Regions from separate parts of the Streptomyces sp. NPDC044061 genome, predicted to be linked through region 4. Evidence: riboswitches for the same ligand, from Rfam matches in the RefSeq annotation. Region 4 holds a riboswitch; each other region holds the start of a gene.
What was found. Region 4 has a riboswitch for cobalamin ahead of nicT (Nickel transporter NicT). Riboswitches for the same ligand answer to the same signal wherever they lie in the genome.
Positions count from the first base shown of each region.

Region 1: it holds a riboswitch for cobalamin, as region 4 does, so the genes downstream of both, AC07CM_RS11895 (ribonucleoside-diphosphate reductase subunit alpha) here and nicT (Nickel transporter NicT) in region 4, are expected to answer to the same signal.
Region 2: it holds a riboswitch for cobalamin, as region 4 does, so the genes downstream of both, AC07CM_RS31445 (CbtB domain-containing protein) here and nicT (Nickel transporter NicT) in region 4, are expected to answer to the same signal.
Region 3: it holds a riboswitch for cobalamin, as region 4 does, so the genes downstream of both, AC07CM_RS21400 (cobalamin biosynthesis protein) here and nicT (Nickel transporter NicT) in region 4, are expected to answer to the same signal.

Region 1 is NZ_JBWKFL010000006.1:99,977-103,176, forward strand. Features, by position in the region: gene mctP (monocarboxylate uptake permease MctP) at 1-1,251, shown strand, start outside; cobalamin riboswitch at 1,458-1,585, shown strand; gene AC07CM_RS11895 (ribonucleoside-diphosphate reductase subunit alpha) at 1,712-3,200, shown strand, end outside.
Region 2 is NZ_JBWKFL010000022.1:33,558-36,757, forward strand. Features, by position in the region: gene AC07CM_RS31435 (hypothetical protein) at 1-397, shown strand, start outside; gene AC07CM_RS31440 (histidine phosphatase family protein) at 421-1,002, opposite strand; cobalamin riboswitch at 1,097-1,253, shown strand; gene AC07CM_RS31445 (CbtB domain-containing protein) at 1,289-1,510, shown strand; gene AC07CM_RS31450 (CbtA family protein) at 1,536-2,309, shown strand; gene AC07CM_RS31455 (alpha/beta hydrolase family protein) at 2,418-3,149, opposite strand.
Region 3 is NZ_JBWKFL010000012.1:237,236-240,435, reverse strand. Features, by position in the region: gene AC07CM_RS21410 (inorganic phosphate transporter) at 1-1,248, shown strand, start outside; gene AC07CM_RS21405 (hypothetical protein) at 1,283-1,510, shown strand; cobalamin riboswitch at 1,629-1,769, shown strand; gene AC07CM_RS21400 (cobalamin biosynthesis protein) at 1,870-2,814, shown strand; gene AC07CM_RS21395 (cobyric acid synthase) at 2,811-3,200, shown strand, end outside.
Region 4 is NZ_JBWKFL010000049.1:3,193-6,392, reverse strand. Features, by position in the region: gene nicT (Nickel transporter NicT) at 379-1,488, opposite strand; cobalamin riboswitch at 1,516-1,703, opposite strand; gene AC07CM_RS42450 (ArsR/SmtB family transcription factor) at 1,784-2,140, shown strand; gene AC07CM_RS42445 (hypothetical protein) at 2,153-2,392, shown strand; gene AC07CM_RS42440 (alpha/beta hydrolase) at 2,612-3,200, shown strand, end outside.

The sequences.
Region 1 (3,200 bases), on a different contig from region 4:
GGCCTGTCGCTGGCCGTGGCGCTCACCGGCATCCTCGCGACGATGCCGTACATCGCGCTCCAGCTCGTCGGCATCCAGGCGGTGCTGGACGTGATGGGCGTCGGCGGCGGCGAGAACACCAACTGGTTCGTGAAGGACCTGCCGCTGCTCATCGCCTTCGGCGTGCTGGCCGCGTACACGTACTCGTCGGGTCTGCGCGCCCCCGCCCTGATCGCGTTCGTGAAGGACACGCTGATCTACATCGTCATCGCGGTGGCGATCATCTACATCCCGATCAAGCTGGGCGGGTTCGATGACGTCTTCGCCAAGGCGGGTGACGCGTTCAGCCAGGTCAACCCGGCCACCGGCAAGCCGCGCGGCGCGCTCGCCCCGCCGGAGGCCGGCCAGTGGACCTACGCCACCCTGGCGCTCGGCTCCGCCCTCGCCCTGTTCATGTACCCGCACTCGATCACCGCGACGCTGTCGTCCAAGAGCCGTGAGGTGATCCGCCGCAACACCACGCTCCTGCCGCTGTACTCGCTGATGCTGGGCCTGCTCGCGCTGCTCGGCTTCATGGCGATCGCGGCCGGAGTGAAGGTGACCAACGGGCAGTTGGCGATTCCGCAGCTGTTCGAGAACATGTTCCCGGACTGGTTCGCGGGTGTGGCCTTCGCGGCGATCGGGATCGGCGCCCTGGTGCCCGCGGCCATCATGTCCATCGCGGCGGCCAACCTCTTCACGCGCAACATCTACAAGGACTTCATCAAGCCGGACGCGACGCCCCAGCAGGAGACCCGGGTGTCCAAGATCGTGTCGCTGCTGGTGAAGGTGGGCGCGCTGGTCTTCGTCCTGACGATGGACAAGACCGTGGCCATCAACTTCCAGCTGCTGGGCGGCATCTGGATCCTGCAGACCTTCCCGGCCCTGGTCGGCGGCCTGTTCACCCGCTGGTTCCACCGCTGGGCGCTGCTCGCCGGCTGGGCGGTCGGCATGGTGTACGGCACGTTCGCCGCGTACGGGGTGGCCTCGCCGACCCAGAAGCACTTCGGCGGCTCGGCGAAGGAGATCCCGGGCATCGGGGAGATCGGCTACATCGGCCTCACGGCCTTCGTCCTCAACGTCGCCGTCACGGTGGTCCTCACCTTCGTCCTGAAGGCCCTGAAGGCCCCGGAGGGCATCGACGAGACCAACCCGGGCGACTACACGGCCGACGCCGGCGACGCGGGCGTCCAGGTGGAGCTTCCGCCCGCCACCGCGGGAAGCGCCCACTAGCGCTCCCCCACAGGCGCGGGGAACCGCGCCCAGACAGCACGACGAACCCGCAGCGGGCCGCCGAGACCGAGCAGCACGGCGGCCCGCTCTTCGTGTGCGCGTGCGCACGGGGCCACCCGGCGGACATCACTCTCCTCATCCGGGAGTTGACCCTCCGAAGCGGCGGCGACACAACATCTGGGGGTGACACCACGACCCGGCACTAGATGTATGCTCATCCTCGCTGTCGCCGCAGGGGAATCCGGTGCGAATCCGGAACTGTCCCGCAACGGTGTACTTGCGTGCATCCGCACGCCTGTTCAGTCCGAGGACCTGTCGCCAGCACGCGCCCGGCCGTCCGGCTCGGGTGCTCATCGACGTCCGGGCCTCGTGGAGTGGGCCGGTGGACGCGACGCCGTGCGCGCTCGTGCTGCCCCCTGCCCTCCGCAAGGCCCCCGTGCCGAGCGAGGGAGAGCCCCACGTGACCATCGCGCCAGCCGATCCGGCTTCAGTCGGCGACCTGAAGACCGACGGTCCCGGTACCGCGCTGCTGCGGACCCTGACCGAGCTGACCGCCGACCTCCCCGACGCCGACCCCGGCCGGGTCGCCGCGGCCGCGCTGCGCGGCCGGTCCGCACGGGCTGACGAGGCGGAGTTGCGCGAGCTGGCCACGGAGGCGGCCGCCGGACTCATCTCCGAGGACCCCGCCTACTCCCGGCTGGCCGCCCGGCTGCTGACCGTCTCCATCAGGGCCGAGGCCGCCTCCCAGGGCGTCACCTCCTTCACCGGGTCCGTCGCCGTGGGCCACCGCGAGGGCCTGGTCGCCGACCGCACCGCGGAGTTCGTGCGGCTGCACGCCGAGCGGCTGGACTCGCTGATCGACACGGCGGCCGACGACCGCTTCGGCTACTTCGGCCTGCGCACCCTGCACAGCCGCTACCTGCTCCGGCACCCCATCACCCGGCAGGTGATCGAGACGCCCCAGCACTTCATGCTGCGGGTCGCCGCGGGCCTCGCCGAGGACGACACCGCCCGCTCCGTGGACGAGGTCGCGGCGCTCTACGGGCTCATGAGCCGCCTCGACTATCTGCCCTCCTCCCCCACGCTCTTCAACTCCGGCACCCGGCACCCGCAGATGTCGTCCTGCTACCTCCTCGACTCCCCGCTGGACGAGCTGGACTCCATCTACGACCGCTACCACCAGGTCGCCCGCCTCTCCAAGCACGCCGGCGGCATCGGTCTGTCGTACTCCCGCATCCGCAGCCGGGGTTCGCTGATCCGCGGCACCAACGGGCACTCCAACGGCATCGTCCCGTTCCTGAAGACCCTGGACGCCTCGGTGGCGGCCGTGAACCAGGGCGGCCGGCGCAAGGGCGCGGCCGCGGTGTACCTGGAGACCTGGCACTCCGACATCGAGGAGTTCCTGGAGCTGCGGGACAACACCGGTGAGGACGCCCGCCGTACGCACAACCTGAACCTCGCGCACTGGATCCCGGACGAGTTCATGCGCCGGGTCAACGCCGACGAGCAGTGGTCGCTGTTCTCCCCGGCGGACGTGCCGGAGCTGGTGGACCTGTGGGGCGAGGAGTTCGACGCGGCCTACCGCAAGGCGGAGGCGAACGGGCTCGCCAGGAAGACGATCCCGGCCCGCGACCTGTACGGCCGCATGATGCGCACCCTCGCGCAGACCGGCAACGGCTGGATGACCTTCAAGGACGCCGCCAACCGCACGGCCAACCAGACGGCGACCGCGGGCCACGTCGTGCACTCCTCCAACCTCTGCACGGAGATCCTGGAGGTCACGGACGACGGGGAAACGGCGGTCTGCAACCTGGGCTCGGTCAACCTCGGCGCCTTCGTGACGAACGGCGATCTCGACTGGGACCGCCTCGACGAGACGGTCCGCACGGCCGTCACCTTCCTCGACCGCGTGGTCGACATCAACTTCTACCCGACCGAGCAGGCGGGCC
Region 2 (3,200 bases), on a different contig from region 4:
CGCCCTCGGCGGATTCGTCCTCCTCGCCCGCTGGATCTCCCGCGGCGGGCTGCGGCAGCAGCAGACCGGTACGACCCGCTTCCCGGCGCCCCTCGTCTTCGGTCACTTCCTGCTCGCGGCGGCCGGACTGGTGGTCTGGATCGTCTACCTGGCCGCCGACCGGTCAGCGCTGGCGTGGACGTCCTTCGTCGTCCTCGTCTTCGTCGCCCTGCTCGGCTTCGCGATGTTCGCCCGCTGGGTGCCCGTGTACCGGACCGCCGCCCCGGGCACTGCGGGGGAGGAGACCACGCCCGCGGAACGGCACCTGCCCGTTCCCGTGGTGGCCGTGCACGGCATCCTGGGCGCCGCGACGCTGGTGCTGGTGCTCCTGGCGACGCTGGGAGTGGGCGGCAGCTGAGGCGGAGCGACGCCACCGGGTGCTCAGCCGTCGCCGGCCCGGTCGAGCGGTCTGCCGAGTGCCAGGTTCCAACGGCCGGCGCGGCCGCTGAACTCGACCGCGCCCAGCGGCGGTACGTCGATCCGCCAGAAGGCCGACTCCGGTGCTCCCAGCACCTGGACGGTCGCGGCTCGTACGACGTCCGGTTCGACCACCGCGACAGTCCGGCCGGAGAACCGCCCAGCCTGGTCGAGCCAGTCCGCGATCCGTCTGCCCAACTCCCGTACCGACTCGCCGCCGTGCGGAGCAGCCGCCGGGTCGGCCAGCCACACGGCTACGGCCTCCGGTTCGGCGGCGCTCACCTCGGCGAGCGTCCGGCCCCGCCAGCGGCCCACGTCCAGGCCCGCCAGTTCGGGTGCTTCGCCGGCGTCGAGACCCAGCGCCGAAGCGGTCTGCCGGCAGCGTACGGTGGGGGCGACGAGCGCTCGCCCGGCCCGTGGGAGAAGCGGCGCCGCCGAACGGGCCCGGGCCGTACCACCCTCGTCAAGGGAACACCCGTCGTCGAAACGGGCCTTGCGCAGGGCCACGTTCATGGCTGGTGAGATCAAGATCACTCGACTGGTCACGAACTCGCTCTCATGGTCTACAGCCCTGCAACGACAGGGAATTCACAGTGAACGGCGGCCCGAGGGGCGCTCGTGAGCGCCCCGTGCGCCCTTGGCCGCGCCTCCGCTTCGCGGTACGTTCTCGGCGAAATAGACGACGGAACGCGGAAGCCGGTGGGAATCCGGCACGGTCGCGCCACTGTATGCCCCGTTCACACCGCTCGCGGTGTGGGCAGGGAAAGTCAGACCCGCTCCGTTGTCCTGTGCACCACCGAGACGGGACGCGAGTTCCCCAGGAGGTTCTGCCATGGCGCAGTCCGTCGCTCAGCCGACCACCGCCCCCACCGCCATCCCAGCCAAGCTGCCGATCAGCGCGATCGCCCCCTGGGCGGTCTTCTTCGGCATCCTGATGCTTGTCCTGCTCTACTTCGTCGGCGCCGAGCAGGGCGCCACGTCCGTGATGTCCGGCGAGGACGTCCACGAGTGGGTGCACGACGCCCGACACCTGCTCGGCTTCCCCTGCCACTGACAGGGCAGGGAAGCAAGGTCCGACCATGAACTCGGCAACCGTCCGCCATCTCCTGGTGCGTGGCATGCTCGCGGGACTCGCCGCGGGTGTGCTCGCCCTCGTCGTCGCCTACTTCCTCGGCGAGCCGCGCGTCGACTCGGCCATCGCCTACGAAGAGGCGCACTCCCATGAACACGGCATGGAAGCCGTGAGCCGCACGATGCAGTCCACCGGTGGCCTGACCACCGGCGTCCTCGTCTACGGGGTCGCGTTCGGCGGCATCGCCGCCCTCGCGTACTGCTTCGCGCTGGGCCGGATCGGCCGCTTCGGGCCGCGCGCGAGCGCGCTGCTCCTGGCGACCGCCGGCCTGATCACGGTGTATGTCGTGCCGTTCCTGAAGTACCCGGCCAACCCGCCGTCCGTCGGCGAACCCGACACCATCGGCAGGCGCACCACCCTGTACTTCCTGATGATGCTGCTCAGCGTGCTCCTGGCGATCGCCACCGTGATCCTCGGCAAGCGCCTCGCACCGCGCCTGGGCAACTGGAACGCAACGGTGGCCGCGGGGGCGTTCTTCGTCCTGGCCATCGGGTTGGCGTACGCGTTCCTGCCGGCCGTCAACGAGGTCCCGAAGGACTTCTCGGCCACCCTGCTCTGGCAGTTCCGCCTGGCGGCCCTCGCCATCCAGCTGACCCTGTGGACCGCCTTCGGGCTCGTCTTCGGGCTGCTGGCGGAGCGGGTCCTCAACCCGAAGAACGTCCGACAGCCGGCCGCGCGGCCGGCGAGCGCCGGGACGGAAGCGACACCGGCTCCCCGCTGACGACGCACACGGCCCGGCCGTGACCGTATCGGCGACGCCGTCGCATGGTCGCGGCACGCGCCGATCGGAACGATTCCGATCGGCGCAGCCGCACTGCGAGTTGAGGTGTCAGCAGAGGTGGCGGGCGAAGAACCGCAGCGTGCTGTCCAGTTCGAACGACGGGACGTCTCCGTGCTTGCCGGGGTTGGCGTGCAGCGTCTTCTCGGCCGAGGCGAAGGCGTCGAACAGCGCCAGGCTGTGGGCCCTCGGCACCCGCTCGTCGTCCCACTGCACCAGGAACTCCACCGGGACGGTGATCCGCGCGGCGGCCTCGGCCGCTGCCAGTGCCCCGCCCAGGCCCAACACCGCCGCGCGGACCCGGGGTTCGGCGGCGACGAACGGAACGCCGAGTCCACAACCCAACGACACACCCCAATAGCCCACCGGGCCAGTGCCGACGTGGTCCAGTTCCTGGACCGCGTCCAGGACCGCCCGCCATTCCGACACGGTCTGGCGAGCCACGAGCGCCTGGAAACCGGCGATCAGCGGAGCCAGTTCCTCTCCGGCCTCCACGCGAGCGTGATTCTCGGTCGCGATCCGGTCGTACTCCTCGTCCTTGGGCCGGTCGCCATGGCCAGGCACGTCGACCGCGGCGACCGCGAAACCGCACTCGCTCACGAGGCGGCGCGCACGGGCCATCATCTCGGGGTCCTTCTTGTGCCGGCCGCCGCCGTGGCCCATCAGGATCAGGGGGCGAGTACCGGCGGCGCCTTCCGGCGTCCACAGCACGCCGGGAATCTCACCGAGGACGAAGAGTTGTTCGGAGACACCGTCGGACGACGTCTCAGAGGTGAAGCGCATGGCGTTTCAGCCTTTCGGGATGCCTTCTGCGGGCACTCCCTAAACCATGCA
Region 3 (3,200 bases), on a different contig from region 4:
TTCTCGCTGATCCTCGCGATTGTGGTGGTAACCGCACTCGCGTTCGATTTCACGAACGGTTTTCACGACACCGCCAACGCGATGGCCACGACCATCTCGACCGGTGCGCTCAAGCCCAAGGTCGCGGTGGTCATGTCCGCCGCCCTCAACCTTGTAGGCGCTTTCCTCTCCGTGGAGGTCGCCAACACGATCTCCAAGGGTCTCGTCGATGAGAACGGCATCCGTCCCGAGGTCATCTTCGCCGCCCTGGTGGGCGCGATCCTCTGGAACCTGATGACCTGGCTGGCGGGACTGCCCTCCAGCTCCTCGCACGCCCTGATGGGCGGCCTGATCGGCGCCACCGTCGCCTCCGCCGGCTTCGGCGCCGTCCACGGTGACGTCCTGGTCACCAAGGTCCTGCTCCCGGCGGTCGCGGCCCCGGTCGTGGCCGGCATGGCGACCGTGTTCGCCACCCGCTTCTCCTACGGCATCGGCGGCAAGGCCGACGGCGAGGCCACCCGCAAGGGCTACCGGGCCGGCCAGATCGCCTCTGCCGGTCTGGTCTCCCTCGCGCACGGCACCAACGACGCGCAGAAGACGATGGGCATCATCACCCTCGCGCTGATCGCGGGCGGCGCCATCGCCCCGGGCTCCAACCCTCCCACCTGGGTGATCCTCTCCGCGGGCCTGGCCATCGCGCTCGGCACCTACATCGGCGGCTGGCGCATCATCCGCACCATGGGCAAGGGCCTGACCGACCTGGAGCCGCGTCAGGGCTTCGCCGCCCAGACCAGCGCCGCCACGGCCATCCTGGCCTCCTCCCACCTCGGCTTCTCCCTCTCCACCACCCACGTGGTCTCCGGCTCGGTGATGGGTGCGGGCCTGGGCCGCAAGGGCGGTGTGGTCCGCTGGTCCACCGCGACCCGCATGTTCGTCGCCTGGGCGCTCACCCTCCCGGCCGCCGCGCTGGTCGGCGCGCTCGCCGAGTCCGTCACGGACCTGGGCGACTGGGGCACCGCGGTCGTCGCCGTCTTCCTGGTCGGCGCCAGCGCCGCGATCTGGAAGCTGTCCCGCCGCGAGGTCGTCGACCACACCAACGTCAACACCGGCGACGGGACCGAGGAGCCGGCCGGTGTGGTGACCACCGCCATCGCCGCGGTGACCCCGCCGCCCACGGGCACGGTCACCGAGGGCCTGACGGCCACGATCCCGGCTCCGGCCGCGACCGACCCCGCGACCCCGGCGGTTCCGCCGGCGGCGACGGTCTGACCCCGAGCACCCGGTAACTGAAGGAAGCATCCCCATGAAGATCGACTGGGCGGCTCTCGGCTCCGTCTTCGGCGTCAGCCTCGCGTTCACGGTGGGCCTGGTGGCCCTGTTCACCCTCGGCGTCAACGGTCTGTCGCGGCGCGAGAAGGCCGCCGCGCAGGGCAACTCGGCGGCGCTCGCGGTCACCGGTGCGTACCTGTGCTTCGCGGCGTGCGCGGCCGCGGTGGCCTACGGCATCTACCTGATCGTGGCCAAGCCCTGACCCACCGTCCGAAAGGCTCCCCACCGGTGTGATCCGGTGGGGAGCCTTTCGCATGCCCGGACTTCACCGGTGTGGGTCTCAGCACACTCTCCCCGCGCAGGTCAAAGGCAAGTTGACGGCCCTTCCGGGCGCGTGGTGGACTGCCCGGGCCAAGTACGGCGGCAGGAGAGGAAGCCGGTGCGAATCCGGCGCGGTCCCGCCACTGTCACCGGGGAAGGAATCCCGGGAGCCAGGAACTCTCACCGCCGGTCTCGTCGAACCAGGGCGCGGACACCCTGAGTGAGGACATATCGCCATGCGCGGCTGCCGATCGAGGTTCAGTAACCGGGCCCTGCCTGCCCCCACGGCCGGCTGACCCGATGGGTGCCGATCGCACTTACGCGTACGGCGCCGCCGCCGGCCTTCTCGGCGACCTGCTCCTCGGCGATCCACGCCGTGGGCATCCGGTCGCCGCGTTCGGGCGGGCCGCCGGGGCCGTGGAACGCGTGCTGTGGCGCGACCACCGCGGGTGGGGGGCGCTGCACACCGGCGTGTGCGCCGGAGGCGCCGTCGCGCTCGGGGCTCTCGCCGAGCGGGCCGTACGCCGCTCTCCCACCGCCACCGTCGCGTTGACCGCCGCCGCCACCTGGGCCGTGGTCGGGGGCACTTCGCTCGCCCGGGAGGCCCGGACCGTCGGACGCGCCCTGCAGGCCGGCGACGTGCAGACCGCCCGCGCGCGGCTGCCGCATCTGTGCGGCCGCGACCCGCAGGCGCTGGACGCCGACGGTATCGCCCGGGCCGTGGTCGAGTCGGTCGCCGAGAACACCTCCGACGCCGTCGTGGGCGCTCTGGTGTGGGGCGGCGTGGGCGGGGTCCCCGGGCTGCTCGGGTTCCGGGCCGTCAACACCCTGGACGCGATGGTGGGGCACAAGTCGCCCCGCTTCCGCCGCTACGGCTGGGCCTCCGCGCGCCTCGACGACGTCGCCGGGTGGCCGGGGGCGCGGTTGACCGCCGTGCTCGCCGCGGCGGCCGGACCCGATCCCCGTGGCGCCCTGCGCGCCTGGAAGACCGACGCGCACCGGCATCCGAGCCCCAACGCCGGGCCCGTGGAAGCCTCGTTCGCGGGTGCCCTCGGGGTGCGGCTGGGCGGGACGCTCTCCTACGGCGGCCGCGTCGAACACCGGCCCGTCCTCAACGGGGACACCGGGCGGGCCGTCCAGGTCACCGACATCGACCGGGCCGTACGGCTCTCCCGCCGCGTCGGCCTGCTCGCGCTCGGCGTCACGGTCGCCGCGCGCCGACTCGTGAAGGGACGTGCGAAGTGAACGGTGGTCTCCTCGTCGCCGGCACCACCTCCGACGCCGGCAAGAGCGTCGTGACGGCCGGGATCTGCCGGTGGCTGGTGCGCCAGGGCGTCAAGGTGGCGCCCTTCAAGGCGCAGAACATGTCCCTCAACTCGTTCGTCACGCGGGAGGGCGCGGAGATCGGGCGGGCGCAGGCGATGCAGGCCCAGGCCTGCCGGGTCGAGCCGACCGCGCTGATGAACCCCGTGCTGCTCAAGCCGGGCGGCGAGCAGAGCAGCCAGGTGGTGCTGCTGGGGCGGCCGGTGGGCGAGTTGAGCGCGCGCGGCTACCACGGCGGGCGCCAGCAGCGGCTGCTCGGCACCGTGCTGGAGTGCCTGGCCGAGTTGCGGGGCACGTATGACGCGGTG
Region 4 (3,200 bases):
GCCCCTTTGCTGCGGTTTTGTCCGCGCCTTTCCCGGCGCGGATGGGTCAACCCAGATGGCTGCCGCGTCGACGAGCGCCCAATACTCCTGGCAGGAGCCATTGCCACCGCTTCGACACCGCCCTCTCTTCCGAGCGCCCCCCACGACGCGGCGGCAGTGGGCGCCCCTCGGATCACGACCGGCCGCCCGGCCCGCTCCCCCGTCCGGGGAACGCCACGGTCCTCTCCCCCCACGGTAGGAAAGGCCTCGAGATGTCACGTTCCACTTCGGGCACCGCGTCGAGTCCGTCCGGGTGCGGCCGCGCCCACCGCCGTCACCGCCGTGATGGCCGCTCCGCACCGGATCTGACGGCGGCAGCCGCCGTAGGCGAGGAGGCCGTCAGCCCACGTCGGCGGCGCGAGCGGTCCAGCGCTCCTCGACCTTGGCCAGGCGCCAGTACCCTACGGCCACGGCCCAGACGACCACGAACAGGCCGACGATGACGTAACCGACGTTGTCCAGGTCCAGTCCCGCGATCCAGCCCGTGACGTCGTCGCGCAGACCGAGCTTGTCGTGCAGGACGCCGACCAGTTCGATCGTGCCGACGAAGAAGGCCACCGCGATGGACAGTCCGGTGATGGTGAGGTTGTAGAACACCTTGCGCACCGGGTTGGAGAACGCCCACTGGTACGCGAAGTTCATGAACGTGCCGTCGAGGGTGTCGAACAGGCTCATACCGGCCGCGAACAGCAACGGCAGGCACAGGACCGCGTACCACGGCAGTCCGGCGGCGGCGCCGTTGCCGGCCAGGGCGAGGAGCAGCACCTCCGTCGTGGTGTCGAAGCCGATGCCGAAGAGGAAGCCGAGAGGGAACATCTGGCCGGGCCGGCGTATGGACCTGGTGAGCCGACCCAGCAGGCGGTTCATGAAGCCGCGCGAGTCGAGGTGGGCCTCCAGCTCCGCCTCGTCGTAACGCCCGGACCGCATCGCCTTGAAGACGCGCAGAATCCCCAGCAGCGCCACGAGGTTGAGGGCGGCGATGAGATACAGGAAGGAGCCGGAGACCGTCGTGCCGACCGTGCCGAGGACCTGGTGGGTCCGGGAGCCGTCGTTCATCAGGGTGCCGGCGAGCTTCGCGCCGCCGGCGACCAGCACGGCCATGACGACCACCACGCTGGAGTGGCCGAGCGCGAACCAGAAGCCCACCGACACCGGCCGCTTGCCGTCGGCCATCAGCTTGCGGGTGGTGTTGTCGATCGCCGCGATGTGGTCCGCGTCGAAGGCGTGCCGCATGCCGAGCGTGTACGCCGTGACGCCCAGGCCGATGCCGAACGCCTTGGTGCCGACCTCGTAGTGACGCGGTATCACGAGCAGGAACAGGATGCCGAACGCGACCACGTGCAGGGCGACGATCACGGCCAGGAGGCCGGCGGTCCGGACGGTGTCCTCGCGTCGCCAGCGGAAGGACGGGGCGGCGGTGGTTTCGGGCACGCCTTCGGACACGGTCATACGGTCACGCTCCAGCACCTCGTGGATCAGCTTCGTGATGCCGTGGCCGGTCTCCTGGCTGACGGGTCGACGCGCCCGCCCCTGCCTTCCCGGCCGTGCGGCCAGTGGCGTGTAGGGGGCGGGAACTTCCCGATCACAGTGGCGAGGGCCGCTCCGGACTGAGCCCCTGAGGGCTGTCACCGGTCTTCCCGAACACCACGGCCCGTTCACCCTAGAAGGGCGTGGGCCGTGGCTGCAAGGCTGCACATCTGAACAGGTATGGAGGCCTGCGGCGGTGCCCTGCGATGATGGCTCCATGCATCTCGTCCCCGCGGAACGTGCCGGGCAGCGCACCATCGACGGCCATCGGGTGTGCGACGCCATCGCCGCGGTCGGCGAGCCCGAGCGCGTACGGGCCTGGGCGGACCGCTTCTCGCTGCTCTCCGATCCCGGACGGCTGTCCCTGCTGCTCGCCCTCCACGAGGCCGGCCCCATCGCGGTCTCCGACCTCGCCGTCGCCACCGGGATGAGGGACACCGCCGTCTCGCAGGCGCTGCGCCTGCTGCGGACCGCGGGCGTGGTCGAGGGCGAGAAGGACGGCCGGGTCGTGCGCTACCGCCTGGTCGACACATCGATCTCCGGGCTGCTGCGGCACTGCGTGTCCGGCGGCTGAAGGCTCGGCACGATGGCCTCCCTCGTCCACTTCAAGAAGGAGTCCGAGGACGGGTCGGTCGTCCGCCACTCCTTCGGTGAGGACCCGGCGGAGATGCCCCGGCTCCTGACCATGAACACGCACACGCACACGCGCACGGCCCGGCCGGACGACGGCGCCGTCGACCACACCTTCCTCAAGGCATCCCGGAAGATCAATGCCGTCTACGACGAGCGGTCCCGGTGGCCGGAGCGGGGCATGACCGCGGGCTGATCCCTCCTGGTCCGGAGGTGTCCGGGGTGTTCGGGTCACCGAGGCCGGGAGCGGGCCGGGGGCTACGGGTTTCGCCGCAGGCGACACGGTGACGGTGGTTCGGCCATTTGGCCGCCGTCGGTTCGCGTGCGCTGCCGGGCCGCGGTGCCGTTGACGCGGAATGCGTGCCGACGCCCGACACAGCGGGGCGTCCGGCGCTCAGCCGTGGAGGGACAAGGCATGGGCATATCCGGACCGACAGCGGGCCGTCGGGGTCGTGCCGCGCTCGTCGCCGTGTTGGTGACCTGCTCGACCGTTCTGAGCGGGCAGGACCTCGCCGCGGTCGGCGGCGCGCCCACACCTTCGGTGCCGGCCCCGAAGCTGGACTGGAGACAGTGCGTTCAAGGCAGCCCGTTCGACTGCGCGACCGCGAAGGTGCCGCTGGACTACGGCAACCCGGGTGGCCGCACCATCGACCTGGCCGTGGTCAAACGGAGGGCGACCGACCCCGGCCGCCGCATCGGCACCCTGTTCTTCAACCCCGGCGGACCCGGCGGGCCGGGAACGGTCCAGATGCCGCAGAACTACGCGTCCTTCCCGCGCGAGGTGCGGGAGCGGTTCGACATCGTCAGTTGGGACCCCCGCGGCATCGGCAGCAGCACTGCGGTGAACTGCTTCGCGAGCCGCGAAGCAGCCGCCGCCTGGAGCGCGAGCAAACCGGCGGGCTTCCCGGTGGGCGAAAAGGAGCGGACGGCCTGGACCGCCGCGTACAAGGACCTGTCCCGGCGCTGTGAGCGGCGAGACCCCGAGCTCCTGCGTCATGTCTCGA